4 regions of the Rhizobium acaciae genome follow, and region 3 is predicted to be linked to each of the others. Evidence: predicted binding sites of a transcription regulator. Region 3 holds the regulator's gene; each other region holds the start of a gene.
What was found. Region 3 encodes PhoB, which activates phosphate uptake and scavenging genes when phosphate is short. Its sites were predicted from a motif close to TGTCATNNANCTGTCAT; they were not measured.

Region 1 (5,062 bases), on a different contig from region 3:
GGCAGCATGGTCGCGTCCGATCGACAGGCTGAAGACCTCGCCTATGCCGCCGCCGCCGACGGCGCCGATAATCGTCGAGGCGCGCACGTTGATCTCAGTCCGCAGCAGCGTGTAGGAGACGAAGTTCGGCAACACCTGCGGCAGGATCGCGAAGCGCACGCGCTCCAGCCAGCCGGCGCCGGCAGCGCGCAGGCCTTCATCCGGCTTCATGTCGGCATTCTCGACGACTTCGAAAAACAGCTTCCCAAGCGCGCCGACAGTATGGACCCATACCGCGATGATCGCCGAAATAGGACCGATCGACAGGATCGCGGCGAGAAGACCGGCGACGACGATTTCCGGGAAGGCGCGCATGATTTCCATGATGCGCCGCACGACCCAGCGCGTCACGCCTGCACCGACCAGATTGGTGGAAGCGAAAAAGCAGAGCACGAACGCGCCGCTCGCACCGAGAATGGTGGAGACGATGGCGATGTTGAGCGTGATCGCGAGCTGGTAGAAGAAATTCGGGATGTAGAAACTATCGGTGATCCAGACGCGGTCGCTTGTATAGTCGTATTTGATCGAACCGTCGGAGAACGGCGACGGCAGGTCGAACATGGCGCGGAAGATCTCCAGCGGACTGTCCGGCACGAAGCTCTTCATGAAGTCGAAGAAATAGGGGAGGCGCTCGAAGAATTTGCCCGAATTGGCGCTGTTGGCGAAGTCGAGCGAGGCGCCGAGGATGATCAGGAAGATCACGATTGAAACGACGGTATAGATCCGCCGCGTTCGAACCTGGCTCTGATAATGATCGAGGATGGTGCGGGAGCCCTCCTGCAATCCGCTCAGAGAGTCCGCGCCGGCTGAGTGCGCCATATGTGGCTTCCTTCTTGGAAAACGGCGGCATCATCATGATGCCGCCGCAAACTCGTTCAGACTGAGGATCAGCCGCCGATAACGGCCTTACGGGCGTCGATGATCGTCTGGTAGAAGCTCTGGTCGACCGGCGACCAGTCGACGTAGCCGCCGCCCGTGAACGATTCGAAGCAGCTCTTGTCTGTCTTCGGCAGTTCGGCGAAGTAGGTGGTAACCTTCTTCTGGAGGTCGGCCGGCAGCTTCTGGGAAACCATCAGTGGACCGTTCGGGATGAGCGGCGACTTCCAGACTTCGACGATATCGTCCATGTCGAGCAGGCCCTTGGTGACCATCTGGTGCAGGTTGCCGGAGGAGTAGCCCTGCGCCCAGTCGCCCTGACCGGAACCGAAGGTGGTACCAACGTCGAACTTTTTGTCGAGAACGCCGAGAACGAGGTTCTCGTGGCCGCCGCCGAAGCCGGTTTCAGAGAAGTACTGCTTGACTGGAGCGCCGGTGTCCTTCGGAAGGGCAACGTTAGGAACAAGGTAGCCGGAGGTAGAGTCCGGATCGGCGAAGCCGAGCTTCTTGCCCTTCGCGTCGGCGAGCGTCTTGATGCCGGAATCCTTGCGGGCAACCATGATCGAGTAGTAGCCGGTCGAACCGTCGGCCTGCTTGGTGGTCAGAACCGGAGTGACGGCGTTCGGATCCTTGATGTAGATCGCGGCGTAAGAGGCGGCGCCCATGACGGCGAGGTCGATCGTGCCGCCAAGGAGGCCCTGGATGACGCCGTTGTAATTCGGCGATGGGAACAGCTGAACTTCAGAAACGCCGGTGGCAGCGATCAGGCCCGGCTTGACGCACTCGGTGCGGCGAACCTGGTCGGCTTCGTTTTCACCGCCATCGAGACCGATGCGGAGGACCTTGACGTCCTGGGCAGCAGCATTGCCGGCGAGGGCGGCGACGGCGATGGTTGCCATCAGGATCTTGCGGAATGCAGACATGGAAGTCTCCTTTTGTGACATGGTTTGTTTGTCAGTTATTTTTCCGACCGTTGTCCCGTCGGCCGGAAACGGGTCAGTGCACGGCGGCTGCTTTGGCCACCCTGCCGGATGAGACATCCTCGGCGCGACGCTTGGATTCGAGGCTGGTCGAGGTCACCGTTTCGTCGATGCCGGCGCCATCCTTGTCCGTCCCGTAGATTTCCTTCACCGCTTCGGCGGTCAGCTCCGAGGGCTTGCCGTCGAAGACGACGCGGCCGCCGGCCATGCCGACGATGCGCTCACAATAGTTGCGGGCGGTGTCGAGCGTGTGAAGGTTGGTGATGACGGTGATGCCCTCGCGCTCGTTGATGTCGCGCAGCGCATCCATGACGATCTTGGCGTTCAGCGGATCGAGAGAGGCGATCGGCTCGTCGGCGAGAACCATTTTCGGGTTCTGCATCAGCGCCCGGGCGATCGCCACGCGCTGCTGCTGGCCACCGGAAAGCGTGCCGGCTGCCTGCAGCGCCGTCTGCTCGATGCCGAGGCGTTCGAGTGCCGCGATGGCATGCACGCGTTCCTCGCGGGTGAAGATGTTGAGCAGACTCATAAGCGTCGAGCGATGATTGAGGCGGCCGAGCATGACATTGGTGAGAACGTCGAGGCGCGGCACCAGGTTGAACTGCTGGAAGATCATCGCGCAGTCGCGCTGCCAGTTGCGCAACGCCCGGCCGCGAAGCCCGGAGACCTCGACGCCGGCGAAATGAACGGAGCCGGAGCTCGGCTCCTGAAGGCGGTTGATCATGCGCAGCAGCGTCGACTTGCCGGCGCCGGAGCGGCCGATGATGCCGACCATCTGGCCTTGGGGAATGGCGAGCGTAACGGAATCGACAGCGAGCTTTTTTCCGAAACGACGTGTGACATTCTTCAGCTCGAACATCATGCTCTTCCCTTGCGACCCAGGCCCTGATCAGCATCGCATTAGTCCCGCTTGATGAACCTCGCATGTCATATTTGTGTAAGTCCTGTCACAATTCTTCGCCCCTATATCGGGAGTTTTAACCGCCGTAGCGGGACAGGAAATCTTCCGCGTCCAGGTTGCGAAAATCCTCGAGCGCCTGGCGCAGCCGGTCATGCTCCCAGTCCCACCACGAAAGCCTGTCCATCCGTTCGCCGACCTCTCTTGGAAAGCGCTCGCGGATGAGCTTGGCCGGAACCCCGCCGACGATCGTATAGGGCGCGACGTCCTTCGACACGACGGCGCCGGCCCCGATCACCGCGCCGTTGCCGACGTTGACGCCCGGCAGGATCGTCGCCCCGTGGCCGATCCAGACGTCGTTGCCGATCGTCACGCGGTTTGCACGCCGCCAGGCGAAGAAGTCCGTCTCCATGTCGCCGTCCGGCCAGTAATCGGCGGCGCGATAGGTGAAATGATGCAGTGTCGCGCGCCAGGTCGGATGGTTGGTGGCGTTGATGCGCACGGCGGCGGCGATATTGACGAACTTGCCGATCGTCGCACACCAGACGGACCCGTCCTGCATGATGTAGGAATAGTCGCCGAACGTGGCCTCGCTGATGCGGCAGCGCTCCGAGACCTCCGTATAGCGCCCGAAAGTGGAATCGCTGACGGATGCCGTTTCATGAAAGTAGGGCTCGATACCCAGCTTGCGGCTCATGCAGCGATCTTTCTGGGTGAGAACTGCTGGACGTCGAGGATGCGGTCGGCGACGGCCTCGCGCACTTCTTCGTCGTGGAAGATGCCGAGAAGGGCCACCCCCGCCTTCTTCTTTTCCGCGATCATGCCGACGACGACGGCACGGTTCCTGGCATCGAGCGACGCCGTGGGCTCGTCGAGAAGCAGGATCGTGTGCTCGGTGATGAAGCCGCGTGCGATGTTGACGCGTTGCTGCTCGCCGCCGGAGAAGGTGGCGGGCGGAAGCTGCCAGAGCGTTTCCGGCAGGTTGAGCCTGGCAAGCAGGGCGCCAGCCTTTTCCCGTGCCGTGACGGCGTCCTCGCCGCGTGCCACCAGCGGTTCGGCAACCACGTCGATCGCCGCGACGCGCGGCACGGTGCGCAGGAACTGGCTGACATAACCGAGCGTATTGCGCCGCACGTTGAGCACGGTGCGCGGATCGGTGGAGGCGAGATCGACGATGCGTCCGTCGTGACGGATGAGGATCTGGCCGGTGTCGACGGCATAATTGCCGTAGATCATCTTGAGGAGTGAGCTTTTTCCGATGCCCGATGGGCCACCGAGCACGACGCATTCGCCCGATGCGACCGAGAAGGCGACATCGGAGACGACAGGTAGCTTGATGCCGTCGCGCAGATGCATGGTGAAGCTCTTCGAGACTTCGGAAACGACGAGGGGCGTTGCCATGATTTCTTCTTTCTAGAGCAATTCCAGGAAAAGTGTGAAGTGGATTTCCGTCCGGAGTTGCGTAAAAACAAAAGGTTAGAACGGTTCTGCGCTTCCCTGAAACTGAACCGCTCTAGGTTTCCGACTCAGACCTGCAGGATCGAGGAGACGAGCAGCTGCGTATAGGGTTCGCGCGGGTCGTCGAGCACGCGGTCGGTGAGCCCGTGTTCGATGACGTAGCCGTCCTTCATCACCATCATCCGGTGCGAGAGAAGGCGGGCGACGGCGAGATCGTGGGTGACGATGATGGCCGAGAGGCCGAGATCGTTGACGAGGCCGCGCACGAGATCGAGCAGGCGCGCCTGCACCGAGACGTCGAGGCCGCCGGTCGGCTCGTCCATGAAGACGAGGCGCGGGCCGGTGACGAGGTTGCGGGCGATCTGTAATCGCTGGCGCATGCCGCCGGAAAAGGCGCGCGGCTGGTCGTCGATGCGGTCGGCGTCGATCTCGACGCGTTCGAGCCAGTCAATCGCCGAAGCGCGGATCTTGCCATAGTGCCGGTCGCCGATCGCCATCAGTCGTTCGCCGACATTGGCGCCAGCTGAGACGGTCATGCGCAGGCCGTCGGCCGGGTTCTGGTGCACGAAGCCCCAGTCGGTGCGCATCAGGAAACGCCGCTCGGCCTCGTTCATGCGATAGAGGTCGCGGTAGCTGCCGTCGCGCATGTGATATTCGACGCTGCCGGTGCTCGGCAGCAGCCGGGTGGAAAGGCAGTTGAGCAGCGTCGTCTTGCCGGAGCCGGATTCACCGACGATGGCGAGCACTTCGCCGGGCCAGAGCTCGAAGGAGACGTCGCGGCAGCCAATGCGGTTGCCGTAGAATTTCGAAA
Region 2 (5,062 bases), on a different contig from region 3:
GGTTTTGCCGTCGCCAGCGTGCTTGCCTATGCCGCCTACCGCTCGATCTACTTCAATGTGCCGCCTGGCGCCTTCTTCTCCTTCGTCACGGCGCTGCTGCTTGCCTATGACCCGGCCCGCCGGCTCGCCCGCCTGCAGGTGCAGATGGAGCGCGCCGTCGTCAATGCGCGGATGATCTATGAACTGCTCGACATGGAACCGCGCCAGCGGGACCTGCCGGATGCCCGGCCGCTGACGGTGACGCAGGCAAGGATCGAATTCCGCAATGTGTCCTTCGCCTACGGCAATGAGAGCGTGCTCAGCGGCGTCAGTTTCATCGCCGAGGGCGGCGCGACCACAGCGCTGGTCGGTCCCTCAGGCGCCGGCAAATCCACAGTCATCAGCCTCATTCCGCGCTTCTACGATCCGCGCGAGGGCGAGATCCTGATCGACGGGCAGGACATTGCCCACATCACCAAGAAGTCGCTGCGCCAGCAACTCGCCTATGTCTCGCAGCAGCCCTATCTGTTCGAGGGCACGATCCGCGACAATATCCGCTATGGCCGGCCGGAAGCGACCGATGCCGAGGTGGAAGAGGCGGCGCGGCTTGCCTATGCGCATGACTTCATCTCAGCACAGCCGCAAGGTTACGAGACGCCGGTCGGCGAAAACGGCGTGACGCTTTCGGGCGGCCAGCGTCAGCGGCTGTCGATCGCGCGCGCCCTCGTGCGCAATGCGCCGATCCTGCTTCTCGACGAGGCGACCTCGGCCCTCGACACCGAATCCGAGGCGGCCGTGCAGAAAGCGCTCGACGAAGCGATGAGCGGACGCACCGTCGTCGTCATCGCCCATCGGCTTTCGACCGTGGTGCGCGCCGACAAGATCGTCGTCATGCAGCAGGGCCGCGTCGTCGAGGAAGGCAATCACGAGACGCTTGCGAAGGTCAGCGACGGTCTTTACGCTCGCCTCAACAACCTGCAGAGGCCTTCGGCCTCCGATTCAAACTGACCTGGTGAGACTGACATGAGCGATGCTGCGATGAAACTGGTGGTGGTTGGCGCAGCAGGACGCATGGGGCAGACGCTGATCCGGCTCATCCATTCGATCGAAGGCGTCAAGCTGCATGCCGCGGTCGAGCGCGCCGGCTCGCCCTTCGTCGGCAAGGATGCCGGCGAGATCGCCGGTCTTGGCCCGACCGGCGTCGTTATCGGCGACGATCCGCTCAACGCCTTTCTCGATGCCGAAGGCGTGCTCGACTTTACCTCGCCTGCCGCAACGGTAGAATTCTCTGGCCTTGCCGCGCAGGCCCGCATCGTCCATATCGTCGGCACGACGGGCTGTTCGGCTGACGACAATGCCAAGATCGCCGCGGCGGCCCGCCATGCCCGCATCGTCAAGTCGGGCAATATGAGCCTCGGGGTCAATCTGCTCAGCGTGCTCGCAGAGCAGGCAGCGCGTGCGCTCGATCCTGTCGACTGGGACGTCGAGATCCTGGAAATGCACCACAAGCACAAGGTGGATGCGCCTTCCGGAACCGCTCTTCTCATCGGCGAGGCCGCGGCAAAGGGGCGTGGGATCGATCTTGCCTCGCAATCGGTGCGGGTGCGCGACGGCCATACCGGCGCCCGCGAAGCGGGCACGATCGGCTTTGCGACGCTACGCGGAGGCTCCGTCATCGGCGAACATTCCGTGCTTTTTGCCGGCGAAGGCGAAATCGTCACCCTGTCGCACAGTGCGGCCGACCGCTCGATCTTCGCGCGCGGCGCCATCAAGGCGGCCCTTTGGGCGCGCGACAAGAAGCCGGGTCTCTATTCCATGCTCGACGTGCTCGGGCTTTCTTCCTCATAACGATACTACGGAGGCATGTTCATGAGCGGTACCCTCGTCCTCGTTCGCCACGGCCAGAGTGACTGGAACCTGAAGAATCTCTTCACCGGCTGGAAGGATCCCGATCTGACGGAACTCGGCATCCAGGAAGCCAATACAGGCGGTGCGGCGCTCGCCGAATACGGGATCAAATTCGATGTCGCCTACACCTCGGTGCTGGTGCGTGCGCAGCACACGCTGAAGCTCATCCTCGACAAGGTCGGCCAGCCCGATCTCCTGACGATCCGCGACCAGGCGCTGAACGAGCGCGACTACGGCGATCTCTCCGGCCTCAACAAGGACGATGCACGCGCCAAATGGGGCGAGGAACAGGTGCATATCTGGCGCCGCTCCTATGACGTGCCGCCTCCCGGCGGTGAAAGCCTGCGTGACACCGGCGCCCGCGTCTGGCCCTACTACCTCACCGAAATCCTGCCGCGCGTGCTCAGGGGCGAGAAGGTGCTGGTTGCCGCGCACGGCAATTCGCTGCGCTCGCTGGTGATGGTGCTCGACAAGCTGAGCAAAGAAGGCGTGCTCGCCCTCAACCTCGCGACCGGCGTGCCGATGGTCTATAAGCTGAAGGCGGATTCCACCGTCGCTTCCAAGGAAGTGCTCGGCGACATGTCGGGCGCGCATTGATCTCAGCTGATCTTTCCCCGCTTCGGCGGGGAAAGGCGCTCAGTTCTCGATGGTGAACTGCACCCGGTCGGCCGCGAAGCGGCTGATCGAATATTGCACCGGCACACCCTCAAGATCGGTATTCATCGCCTTGGCGATCAGCAGGATCGCGCCGGGGGTGAGTTCGAGGTCGGCCATATCGGCTGCACTCGCATGGGCTGCCGTCACCTCGGTCGTCGCCCGGACGTAGTCCGGCAGGCCGAGTTCGGCGAAAGCCTTGGTGATCGATTCCTCCTTCCGGTAAGCCTCACCGATACCGGCAAAGCGCTTGGCGGGAAACCAGCTCGTCGCCCTTGAAACCGGCCGCTTGTCTGCCTGGCGCAATGTTTCCAGGCGGATCACCTGTTCTCCTTGTTTAAGGCCCAGCCAGCGGGCGATCTCGGCACTCGCTTCTTCCTTCGCCTCATCGAGCAGAAGGCCGCGCATTTCACGGGCCTGATCGCCGATGCCGGCGGTGAAACGCGTGCGCCTGGTGATCGGGAAATTCAGCCGCTCCTTGCGCTCGATCAGCGTACCGCGACCTTGTACCGCACGGACGATACCTTCCTGCGCCAGCGCCGCCAGCGCGCTGCGCACCGTATGGCGGTTGACGCCGAATTGCAGCGCCAGCATGGTTTCCGGCGGCACCATTCCCGTTTCGTCATAGGCTCCGCTGCTGATCGCCTCGCGAATCCGATCGGCGATCTGGCGCCAGAGCGCCACGCCGGTTTGCCTTTGCACCTGCTTCAATCCCGCCATTCCACCCCTGCCCTGCCATTTCACGCCTTCTGCTACAGCGTCCTTTGCGCGTCTTAAAAGGCGCGCGGCGCTGTAGGATGTCACACGCTTGTCACGACATCGATTTAGAGCTAAATATATCTTGTATAGTTGTCTATATCAATAGACTTTTTAAGGGAAGCGGCAATGATATCAGCGGACAGGACAGACGCTGCGTCACAGACGGCATCCGGGCGTAAACGCGCCGCCGATCTGCTGGCGCGTGCGGAGCGCAGCGAACTCTCAGCGGCCTTCGATGCGCTGCCGGAAAAGCCTGTGGCCCATCAGGTGCGCGGACCGGAGACCGGGCTGGTGATGGTGCGCGGACGCATCGGCGGCGGCGGCGCTCCCTTCAATCTCGGCGAAGTGACCGTGACGCGGGCGACGGTCCGGCTCGACACCGGCTCGATTGGTCATGCACAGGCGCTCGGCACCGACCGCGAAAAGGCCAGGCTTGCGGCGATCTTCGACGCGCTCTGGCAGGAGGATGCGACGAAGGATTTCGTCGAACAGGCCCTGCTTTTACCGATCACTGAGCGGATCGCCGATGCCCAGCGCCGCAAGGCGGACGAGACGGCGGCAACCCGCGTCGATTTCTTCACCATGGTGCGGGGAGACAACTGATGGGCCTGAACACAGAAGCTCTGACCGGCGGCTTTGCCGAGCCGGTCTTCCATGCCCAAAGCGTCTTCAAGATGCTGATGGACGGTATGGCCCGCCCCAGCACGATCCAGACGGTTCAGCCCGACGTCGCTCCGCCGGCACCGCTCGGCATCGCCGCCGGCACGATCGCGCTGACGCTTTGCGACCACGACACGCCCGTCTGGCTTTCCCAGGGACTGGCGAGATCCGCCGTGCCGGAGTGGCTCGGCTTCCATACCGGCGCGCCGTTGACCACCGAAAAGGCCGAAGCGCGCTTTGCCTTCACCGAGGCCGGCACCGCACTTTCCTCCTTCGGCCTCTTTGCATCAGGTACGCAGGAATATCCCGACCGCTCGACGACCCTCATCATCGAACTCGCCGAACTCGAAGGCGGCCGCAGGCTGGCGCTGATGGGTCCCGGCATCCAGAGCGTGGCGGAGATGGCGCCTATCGGCCTGCCGGAGACCTTCCTGCGGCTCTGGACCGAGAACCGCGCGCTCTTTCCGCGCGGCGTCGACATCGTGCTGACGGCGGGCAAGCGTTTCCTCTGCCTGCCGCGCACCACCAAGATCACAGCAACGGAGATCTGAGCTCATGTATGTTGCCGTCAAGGGTGGCGAGACCGCCATCGCCAATGCCCACCGCCTGCTGGCCGACCGCCGTCGCGGCGACCGTTCGCTGCCGGCGATCGGCATCGATCAGATCGTGGCGCAGCTGGCACTCGCCGTCGACCGCGTCATGGCCGAGGCTTCGCTTTTCGACCGCACGCTCGCTGCACTCGCCATCCGCCAATCGCGGGGCGACATGATCGAGGCGATCTTCCTGCTGCGCGCCTACCGCACGACGCTGCCGCGTTTCGGCTATTCCAGGCCGCTCGACACAGCTGATATGACGATCGAACGCCGCATTTCGGCGACCTACAAGGATCTGCCGGGCGGCCAGCTTCTTGGGCCTACCTTCGACTACACCCACCGCCTGCTCGATCCCTCGCTGCTTTCGGACGAGGCAGTCGAGACGCCCGCTCAGCGCGCCGCCGAGACCGGCCGCGTCATGCGCGTCTCGGAAATCCTCGGCGAGGAAGGCCTGATCGAGGCCGACGGCGACATGCCTGAGGATCACGAGATCGGCGACCTGACCCGCG
Region 3 (5,062 bases):
TGCGTGACGGTTCGCTCGGTCTTGGCGCCACACGCTCCGAAACCATCAAGAAGGTGGTCTTGCCCGCAGCCCTTCCCGGCATCGTCGGCGCATTGCTGATGACTGCCTCGCGCGCCGTCGGCGAAACCATGATCGTGGTGCTGGCCGCCGGTGTGGCTGCCCGCATTCAGATCAATCCTTTCGAGCCGATGACGACGGTGACGGTCAAGATCGTCAACCAGCTGACCGGCGACCTCGAGTTCACCTCGCCGCAGACGCTGGTTGCCTTTGCCCTTGGCATCACGCTGTTTTGCATCACGCTTTGCCTCAATATCTATGCGCTCTACATCGTGCGCAAATACCGGGAGCAGTACGAATGACGGATATTGTTTCTCCCACATCAGGCGTCACCGTTTCCAAGGCGCCCGTGCGCCGCGATATCGGCATCAAGCGGCGCTATGCCGCCGAGCGCCGGTTCCAGGCCTATGGCATCGCCGCCATCACCTTCGGCCTCGTCTTCCTCTTCATCCTGCTGTGGACGGTGATCGGCAAAGGCTACACCGCCTTCCAGCAGACGGCGATCACCTTGCCGATCGAATTCGTCGAGAAGACGATCGACCCCGACAATAAGCGTGCGACTGATCCCTCTGCGCTGATCGCCGCCAACTATCCGGTTCTCCTGCGTGACGCGATCGTCAAGCAGCTGAATATCAATGCCTCGAGCCGTCCTGACGTGCGCGATGCATCCGCCATGCTGTCGAAGGGCGCGCCGATCCAGCTGCGCGATATGGTGATGGCCGATCCGTCGATCATCGGCAAGACGGTCAATGTCACGGTTCTCGCCGACGCCAATGTCGACAGCGCCAACAAGGGCCAGATCGACCTCTCGGTCGGTGAGAAGAACCGCAAGGTCAACGACAAGCAGATCGGCTGGATGAACGAGCTGAAGGCGAGCGGCGCTCTCCACAAGCAGTTCAACACCGGCCTTTTCGTCAACGGCAATTCTAGCCGTCCGGAGGCCGCAGGCCTCGGCGTCGCCCTGATCGGCTCGCTCTACCTGATGCTGATCGTGCTCGTGCTTGCCCTGCCGATCGGCGTCGCCGCCTCGATCTATCTCGAGGAGTTCGCGCCGAAGAACAAGCTGACGGACCTGATCGAGGTCAACATCAACAACCTCGCCGCGGTCCCTTCGATCGTCTATGGTCTGCTCGGTCTTTCCGTCTTCATCAACTTCATCGGCCTGCCGCGCTCGGCCTCGCTGGTCGGCGGCCTGGTGCTGACGCTGATGACCCTGCCGACGATCATCATCGCGACGCGTGCGGCACTGCGCGCCGTGCCGCCGTCGATCCGCGCCGCAGCGCTCGGCCTTGGCGCTTCGAAGATGCAGATGGTGTTCCACCATGTGCTGCCACTTGCCATGCCGGGCATCCTGACCGGCACGATCATCGGCCTGGCGCACGCGCTCGGCGAAACCGCGCCGCTGCTCCTGATCGGCATGGTCGCCTTCGTCGCAAACGCGCCGACGACACCGCTCGATCCCTCGACGGCTCTGCCCGTACAGGTCTATATGTGGGCCAACGAGGCAGAACGTGCCTTCGTTGAGCGTACTTCGGGTGCCATCATAGTCCTGCTCCTGTTCCTGATCGTCATGAACATGGGCGCCATCCTCTTGCGTCGTCGCTTCGAGCGCCGCTGGTAAACGGAGTTACAAGATCATGAACATGTTGACGGAAGCTGCAGTTGAAAAGGCGCTGGATCACAAGATGAGCAACGTCCCTTATAAGATGATCGGAAAGGATGTGTCGGTTTACTACGGCGAGAAGCGCGCGCTTTTCGATGTGAACCTGAACGTCCGCGAAAACACCGTAACCGCCCTGATCGGCCCGTCCGGCTGCGGCAAGTCGACCTTCCTGCGGTGCCTCAACCGCATGAACGACACGATCGATGGCTGCCGCGTCACCGGCAAAATCACCCTCGACACCGACGATGTCTATGATCCCGATATCGACGTCGTCGAACTTCGCGCCCGCGTCGGCATGGTCTTCCAGAAGCCGAACCCGTTCCCGAAGACGATCTATGAAAACGTCTCCTACGGCCCGCGCATCCATGGCCTTGCCAAGTCGAAAGCCGACCTCGACCAGATCGTCGAGACCAGCCTGCAGCGCGCCGGTCTCTGGAACGAGGTCAAGGACCGCGTGCACGAATCCGGCACCGGCCTGTCGGGCGGTCAGCAGCAGCGCCTCTGCATTGCGCGTGCCGTCGCCGTCAGCCCGGAAGTCATCCTGATGGACGAGCCCTGCTCGGCGCTCGACCCGATCGCCACAGCCAAGGTCGAGGAACTGATCCACGAGCTGCGCGAGAACTACACGATCGTCATCGTTACCCACTCCATGCAGCAGGCAGCGCGCGTCTCGCAGCGCACCGCCATGTTCCACCTCGGCAACCTCGTCGAGGAGAACGACACCGACAAGATGTTCACCAATCCCGACGATCCGCGTACCCAGGACTACATCATGGGTCGCTTCGGTTGATTTTGGCGACACCAAGCCTTCCCGTTATTCGAGGATAAAGCCCTATGGCATCGACACATATTTTTTCTGCCTATGATGATGATCTGAAGTTCCTGTCCAGGCGGATTTCCGAAATGGGCGGCCTGGCCGAGCAGATGGTCGGCGAATCCGTGCGCGCCCTCGTCAACGGCGATACCGCGCTGGCGCAGAAGGTCATCTCGGACGATGTGATCCTCGATCACGCCGAACGCGAAATCGGCGACAAGGCGATCGTGACGATCGCCCGCCGTCAGCCAATGGCCTCGGACCTGCGTGAAATCATGGGTTCGATCCGCATCGCCGCCGATCTCGAACGCGTCGGCGACCTCGGCAAGAACACCGCCAAGCGCGTCATCGCCGTCCAAAGCACCGGCGTTCCCCGCAAGCTTGCCCGCGGCCTCGAGCATCTGTCCGAGCTGGCGCTCGTCCAGCTCAAGGAAGTGCTCGATGTCTACACCAATCGTTCAGCCGACAAGGCGAATGCGATCCGTGAACGCGACAACGAGATCGACGCGATGTACACCTCGCTGTTCCGCGAACTCCTGACCTACATGATGGAAGATCCGCGCAACATCACCAGCTGCACGCATCTTCTCTTCTGCGCCAAGAACATCGAGCGCATCGGCGACCATGCCACCAACATCGCCGAGACGATCTTTTACATGGCGACAGGCGCGCAGCCGGAAGGCGATCGTCCGAAGGATGACAGCGCCAACACCGTCGGCGCGGTCACAGAATAACCGCCCGCACCCGTCAATTGCGTGCGCGCCCGTCCGGGCGCGCAAAGAGGTCGCAGCCAATTTTTGAATTTGCGCAGGATGCATTGCTTAAATCACCCTGGTTTAAGGATCATGCGCGAGGAGACCGACACGCATGATCCCGAGAGTTGCAGTTGTTGAAGACGAGGAAGCCCTCAGCGTGCTTCTTCGCTACAATCTCGAAGCGGAAGGCTTCGAGGTCGATACCATCCTTCGTGGCGACGAAGCCGAAATGCGGCTTCAGGAGCGCACGCCCGATCTTCTCATCCTCGATTGGATGCTGCCGGGTGTCTCCGGCATCGAGCTCTGCCGGCGCCTGCGCATGCGGCCGGAAACCGAGCGCCTACCAATCATCATGCTGACGGCGCGCGGCGAAGAGAGCGAGCGCGTCCGCGGATTGTCGACGGGCGCCGACGATTATGTCGTCAAGCCCTTCTCGACCCCCGAACTCGTTGCCCGCGTCAAGGCGATGCTGCGCCGCGCCCGTCCCGAGGTGCTGTCGACGGTGCTGAAATGCGGCGATATCGAGCTCGACCGCGAGACCCATCGCGTCCATCGCAAGACCCGCGAAGTCCGCCTCGGCCCCACCGAATTCCGCCTGCTGGAATTCCTGATGTCGTCGCCGGGCCGGGTCTTCTCCCGCTCGCAGCTGTTGGATGGCGTCTGGGGCCACGATATCTATGTCGACGAGCGCACCGTCGACGTCCATGTCGGCCGCCTGCGCAAGGCGCTGAATTTCTCCAACATGCAGGACGTCATCCGCACCGTCCGCGGCGCCGGTTATTCGATGGAAGCCTGAGGGCTTTCATCCATTGTTTCAGCAAACATCTGCCCCTCACCCGGCCCTCATCCGGTCGCGCGTATGGCAGCCCCTCACCCTAACCCTCTCCCCCGTGAAAAACGGGGAGAGGGACGTGCCAAACGGGGCGTCAACGGGGACCGAGAGGGTGCGGCATACTTCCTTCGCCCCGTCAGAACGGGGAGAAGGTGCCGGCAGGCGGATGAGGGGCAGCCATCGGCACGAACCAAAATTGCATAAAAAAACGGGCCACTCGGCCCGTTTTCTGCATTCTAACAATGGTTGCCCGCTCAGCTAGCCCGCGCTGCTGCCCGGCGGCGTTCGTTGACCGGCTGGTAGGCGAGCTTCTGGTGATAGCTGCAATAGGGCGAATTATCGGGGGACTCGCAGCCGCAGAAATGGAAGTCGTCCTTCAGCGGATCGCCGACCGGCCACTTGCAGGTGCGCTCGGTCAGTTCCGTCAGGCCGAGGCGGCGCGAAATCGGCACCACCACATTGCCTCTCGGCACGTATTCCATTTCCTCGATCGTTTCGATCTCGATCTCTTCCTTCAGCATCGTCGCGCCCTGCTGGCGGGTGACGGTGCGGGTCGTGATCCGGGAGGCGTAGTTCGGCGCGCGCGGCGCCGATGTGTTGCGCTTCGGCGTTCGCGCCGCGGTGTTGGTGCCGCCGGCCTTGGCACGGCCCGGAAGGCACAGCCGGTGCACTTTGCCGATGACCGCGTTTCGGCTGACACCGCCAAGTTGTGCCGCGATCTGGCTCGCGCTCAGTCCTTCGGCCCAAAGCTTCTTGAGTTTCTCGACCCGCTCGTCTGTCCAGTTCATGCCCTGTCTCCACCTTTTGCGTTGGTGATGGCAGAATCCCTCACCGTTGTCCCGGGAGCTCCGAAACAAGAAACGCTTGATCAATTTTGGTGACTAGTTCCGCCGCATGCAGTCTAGTAATTGATCTTTAACCTAGTGTGAGGCTGACTCCGT
Region 4 (5,062 bases), on a different contig from region 3:
CATAGCGTTCGGCCAGGGTCTGGTCGTCCGGCAGCGTCTCGACCTTGCGGTTCAGCTGGCCGGCGCCCTCGAGCACGCTCATGAAGCGGCCAAGCTCCAGGCCATTTGCCGTCCCCTTGCGTTCCGTCAGTGAGATTGCCAGCGACTGCAGGTAGTTGTTGCGCAGAACCAGGGTCGCCACTTCGCTGGTCATCGAAGAAAGAAGCTGATCGCGTTTTACGCGCGTCAGGCGCCCGTCATGCATGGCGGCTGCCAGCGCGATCTTGATATTGACCTCGACGTCCGAGGTATTGACGCCGGCCGAGTTGTCGATGGCGTCGGAGTTGCAGCGCCCACCCTTCAGACCGTAGGCGATGCGGCCCTTCTGGGTGACGCCGAGGTTTGCGCCCTCGCCGATCACCTTGGCGCGCACCTCCGCCGCCGTGATGCGGATCGGGTCGTTGGCGCGGTCGCCGACTTCGGTGTCTGTTTCGGACGAGGCTTTCACATAGGTGCCGATGCCGCCGAACCAGAGCAGGTCGACCGGGCTCTTCAGGATCGCCGTCATGATCTCGAAGGGCGTCGCCACGGCCTTGTCGATGCCGATCGCGGCAACCGCTTCCGGCGTCAGCGTCACCGATTTCGCCGAGCGGGAAATGATCATCGCGCCCTTCGACAGCACGCCTTTGTCGAAGTCCTGCCAGCTCGAACGCGGCAGGTCGAAGAGTCGCTGGCGTTCGGTCAGCGTCTTTTCCATATCGGGATCGGGATCGATGACGATGTCGCGGTGATCGAAGGCGGCAATGAGCCGGATCTTGGGAGAAAGCAGCATGCCGTTGCCGAAGACATCGCCCGACATATCGCCGACGCCGGCGACGGTGAAGGGCGTCGTCTGGATATCGATGTCCATCTCACGGAAATGGCGTTTTACTGTTTCCCAGGCGCCGCGGGCGGTGATGCCCATCTTCTTATGGTCGTAGCCGGCCGAGCCGCCGGACGCGAAGGCGTCGTCCAGCCAGAAGCCGGCTTCCTGCGCCAGCGCGTTGGCGGTATCGGAAAAGGTCGCCGTGCCCTTGTCGGCGGCGACGACGAAATAGGGATCGTCGCCATCGAGCCTGACCGTGTCCTTCGGCGGGACGATGTCGGCGCCCGATATATTGTCGGTGATCGAAAGCAGCGTTCGGATATAGGTTTTGTAAGCCTCGCGACCGGCATTGAAGGTCTCGTCGCGGCTGCCGCTGACAGGAAGCTTCTTCGGATAGAAGCCGCCTTTGGCGCCGACCGGCACGATGACCGCGTTCTTCACCTGCTGGGCCTTGACGAGGCCGAGCACTTCGGTGCGGTAATCCTCGGCGCGGTCCGACCAGCGCAGGCCGCCGCGCGCCACCTTGCCGAAGCGCAGGTGCACGCCCTCGACTTCGACGCCGTAGACGAACATCTCGCGGAAGGGCTTCGGCTCCGGCAGACCGTCGACCAAGTGCGGATCAAGCTTGAAGGCCAGCATCGGCTTCGGCGAGCCGTCCGGGTTCTTCTGGAAATAATTGGTGCGCAGGGTCGCATCGACGATATTGACGTAGCGGCGCAGGATACGGTCGTCGTCGAGGCTCGGCACGTTGGCAAGTTCAGTCTCGATCGCCTGGTGCAGTTCGGCAAGCTTCTTGACGCGAGCTTTCTCGGAAAGCCTGGTGTCGAGCGTGTCATGGAAGAGACGGAAGATGGCGGCGGCAACACCGGGATATTTGTCGAGCGTCGTCGCAATATAATCCTGCGAATAGGGGATGCCGGCCTGGCGGAGATAACGCGCATAGGCGCGCAACACGTTCGTCTCGCGCGCCGAGAGCCCGGCCGAAAGGATCAGCCGGTTGAAGCTGTCATTGTCGATCGTGCCGGCGAAAGCGGCGACGAAGCCTTCCTCGAGGGCGGCGCCGTAACGCTGCAGATCGATCTCGCCGCCATTGCGGGCCTCGAGCTCCATATCGTGCAGCACGACGAGTTTCTTTTCTCCATCGGCGACCGGCACACCGATATCGAAGGTGCGTTCACTGACGACGTTGAAGCCGAGATTCTCGAGAAGCGGCACGCGGCGCGACAGCGCCAGCTGGCCGTCGGCGTGGAAGATCTTCAAGGAAAGGATGCGGCCCTGTTCTTCTTCCTGACGGTGGTAAAACTGTATGCGTAGCGGTTCGCCGGCGGCGCAGGCACCGATATCGGCGAGGTCGGCCACGGTTTCCTCCGGCGTGAAAGAATCCTGGAAGGCTTGGTCGACGGATATCTTCGGCGCCTTGACGCCTGCCAGCGCCTCGAAACGGTCGTCCCAACGGGCGGTGATCTCGCGGATCACCTGCTCGAGCTTTGCTTGTGGAATGCGTGGCGTCTTGCCGCCGGAGCGGCCGATGATGAAATGCACGCGCGCCACGCCGCCTTCCGGGAAAGCCGGGTAATAGGCGGAGACTCGGCCATCATAGACGGTCTTCAGATAGGTGCCGATCCGCTCTCGGACGATCGAGTCGTATTCCTCGCGCGGCACGTAGACGATCACTGAGACGAAGCGGTCGAAATGGTCGATGCGCGGCAGGACGCGCACGCGCGGCCGATCGCCCAAGTCGTTGATTTGTTCGGCGAAATTTGCAAGCAGCGTCGTGTCGATCTGGAAAAGGTCGTCGCGCGGATAGGATTCCAGCGTATTGTCGAGCATGCGGCCGGAATGGCTCATCGGGTCGAAGCCGAAATGCTCCTTCACCTTCTCGATCTTGGAACGCAGCAGCGGGATTTCCGAGGCGAGCGAGGTATAGGCCGTCGAGGTGAAAAGACCGACGATGCGCAGTTCGCCGGTGACGTTGCCGTCGGCGTCGAAGCGCTTGACGCCGACATAATCCATATAGGCCCGGCGATGGACGATCGATTTCACATTCGCCTTGGTGACGATCAGGAAGTCGGGGCCGTCGAGGAAGGCAAGGATCTCAGGTGTCGTCGTCACCGCATCCTTGCCGGTGCGCAGCACGAGAACATCGGGATTGGAAAGAATGCCGAGGCCAGCACCCTTGTCGCGTTCGACTTTGGCTTCGGTCCCTTTGCCGGAATAGACATATTCCCGCATGCCGAGGAAAGTGAAATTCTCATCGCGCAGCCAGGTCAGGAAAGCGACGGCTTCGTCGCGATCGGCCTTCTTCCGGCTGGCGCCATTGGCCGCAAGCTCTGCGATCACTCCGTCGATCTTGGAAAGCATCGGCTTCCAATCGGACACCGAGAGGCGGACCTGTTCGAGCACTTTTTCGATGCGTTTGACGAGATCGGCGGCCTGGGTGGAATTGAGCGGCGCAATATGAAGCTGGATATGGCTGACGCGGTTGGCCGGATCGCTCGGGTGATCGGCGGAATAAAGCGCCGGCGCCTTGCCCTTTTCCATGACCAGGATGGGATGCACGGCCATGAACAGGTCGCGATAGGTGCTCGTCACTTCGCCCATGACCGATTCAAACAGAAAAGGCATGTTCCGGTCGGTGACTGAAAGCACCGAGACGGCGATGCCATCAGGCGTCACATCGGTAATCGTGTCGATGCCGACGCGGGGCGCCTTGCCGTTCCAGGCGGCGAGTTCCTTTGCCGAATGCACCGCGGAGAGCGCCAGCATTTCCGGCGTATAGAGGTCGAGATCGTCATTGCTTGCCCGGCCGAAGAGAATTTCCGGATCGAGATGCGTCTCGCCCGTCGCCTTGGCGATCTTGCGCGCGCTTTCGATCTGCTTTTCCCGTTTCGGATTGTTTCTGGCAGCCATGGATCGCCTCCCTCAATGTCTGATTTTTCGCAAGCTAGCAGAAGATTCTTCGAAAAAATCTCGAAAAGAGAGGTCCGAAGGATTGTTTTGACGCTTTTTTGGCGCTGGAAACGAGAAATCGTAAGAGATTTTCCGCTTTCGTCGCCAAATGAAAGGGAAAGTCCCGGCTTCCGGCTTCTCGTTCCGGCGAACATTTCCACGCCCGCATGAAGAATGGTTGACAGCGTGGCGTCAAAAAGATCATCAAACGCGGTCATCATTCGGATCTTGGATATCATGTCGGAAAATGCAGCGGGCGCAGTCATCGTCATTTCCAGCCATGTGGTGCGCGGCTCGGTGGGAAATCGGGCAGCCGTCTTTGCGCTGGAGACGCTCGGTCATCCGGTCTGGGCCCTGCCGACGATCGTGCTGCCCTGGCATCCCGGCCACGGCCGCTCGACGCGGCTGACTTTTGCCGAAACGGATTTCGACGCGGCGATCGACGATCTGATCCGCTCGCCCTGGATCGGCGAAGTCAAGGCGGTGCTTTCGGGCTATTTCGGCAATGCCGCCCAGGCGCGCTCCGTCGCCCGGCTGATCAGTGCGCTCAGGCAAAACAATCCCGAGCTGCTCTATGTCTGCGATCCCGTCATGGGCGATCTCGGCGGCCTTTACGTGCCGGAAGCGACCGCTGAGGCCATTCGCGACCATCTCATTCCGCTCGCCTCGCTCGCGACGCCGAACCGCTACGAGCTCGCATGGCTTTCGGGGGCAGCCCTCGAAGACAACACTGCGATCATGGAGGCGGCGCTCGCGCTCGGACCATCGCGCATGCTCGTCACTTCAGCGGTACCGATGATGGCGGGCGGTACCGGCAATCTCTATCTTTCCGGCCGTCACGCCCTTCTTGCGGAGCATCGCGTCGTCGACAACCCGCCGAATGGTCTCGGCGACCTCATCGCTGCCGTCTTCCTGTCACGCCTGCTTTCCGGGATCGAAGACGAAAAGGCGCTGCAGCTTGCCACCGCCAGCGTCTTCGAGGTGCTTGCGCGTGCCGTCAAGCGCGGGAGTAACGAGTTGATGCTGGCAAGCGATGCTTCCAGTCTTTCGACGCCGATGGCCATGGTGCAGATGCGCCGGCTCGTGCACCCGGCGCAGCGGCGGAAAAAATGACGCATTTGCCAATGCGTTCATTTTGCGGTGCAGCAGTTGATCTTGTCTTCGGCGCGCGCTAATCCAGAAGCATGCAGCGTTTTCCAAACCCCCTTCTGGACGGCTATCGCAACTTTATGAACGGGCGTTATGCCGACGCCCGCGACAGGTATCGGC

Region 1: a site for PhoB is predicted at 2,821-2,837, ahead of phnC (phosphonate ABC transporter ATP-binding protein). Genes of this name have one in related genera too.
Region 2: a site for PhoB is predicted at 3,340-3,356, ahead of phnF (phosphonate metabolism transcriptional regulator PhnF). Genes of this name have one in related genera too.
Region 4: a site for PhoB is predicted at 3,961-3,977, ahead of OLZ32_RS33370 (NAD-glutamate dehydrogenase). Genes of this name have one in related genera too.

The regions. Positions count from the first base shown of each region.
Region 1 covers NZ_JAPCZO010000008.1:277,769-282,830, reverse strand. Annotated here, with positions in the region: gene phnE (phosphonate ABC transporter, permease protein PhnE) at 1-858, opposite strand, end outside; gene phnD (phosphonate ABC transporter substrate-binding protein) at 927-1,838, opposite strand; gene phnC (phosphonate ABC transporter ATP-binding protein) at 1,912-2,754, opposite strand; gene OLZ32_RS15545 (DapH/DapD/GlmU-related protein) at 2,873-3,490, opposite strand; gene phnL (phosphonate C-P lyase system protein PhnL) at 3,487-4,194, opposite strand; gene phnK (phosphonate C-P lyase system protein PhnK) at 4,320-5,062, opposite strand, start outside.
Region 2 covers NZ_JAPCZO010000008.1:271,245-276,306, forward strand. Annotated here, with positions in the region: gene OLZ32_RS15495 (ABC transporter ATP-binding protein) at 1-987, shown strand, start outside; gene dapB (4-hydroxy-tetrahydrodipicolinate reductase) at 1,003-1,827, shown strand; gene OLZ32_RS15505 (2,3-bisphosphoglycerate-dependent phosphoglycerate mutase) at 1,849-2,484, shown strand; gene phnF (phosphonate metabolism transcriptional regulator PhnF) at 2,524-3,261, opposite strand; gene phnG (phosphonate C-P lyase system protein PhnG) at 3,427-3,903, shown strand; gene phnH (phosphonate C-P lyase system protein PhnH) at 3,903-4,511, shown strand; gene OLZ32_RS15525 (carbon-phosphorus lyase complex subunit PhnI) at 4,516-5,062, shown strand, end outside.
Region 3 covers NZ_JAPCZO010000036.1:16,456-21,517, forward strand. Annotated here, with positions in the region: gene pstC (phosphate ABC transporter permease subunit PstC) at 1-359, shown strand, start outside; gene pstA (phosphate ABC transporter permease PstA) at 356-1,678, shown strand; gene pstB (phosphate ABC transporter ATP-binding protein PstB) at 1,695-2,510, shown strand; gene phoU (phosphate signaling complex protein PhoU) at 2,555-3,268, shown strand; gene phoB (phosphate regulon transcriptional regulator PhoB) at 3,402-4,085, shown strand; gene OLZ32_RS35840 (GcrA family cell cycle regulator) at 4,376-4,909, opposite strand.
Region 4 covers NZ_JAPCZO010000029.1:75,446-80,507, reverse strand. Annotated here, with positions in the region: gene OLZ32_RS33370 (NAD-glutamate dehydrogenase) at 1-3,754, opposite strand, end outside; gene pdxY (pyridoxal kinase PdxY) at 4,031-4,906, shown strand; gene OLZ32_RS33360 (carbonic anhydrase) at 4,978-5,062, shown strand, end outside.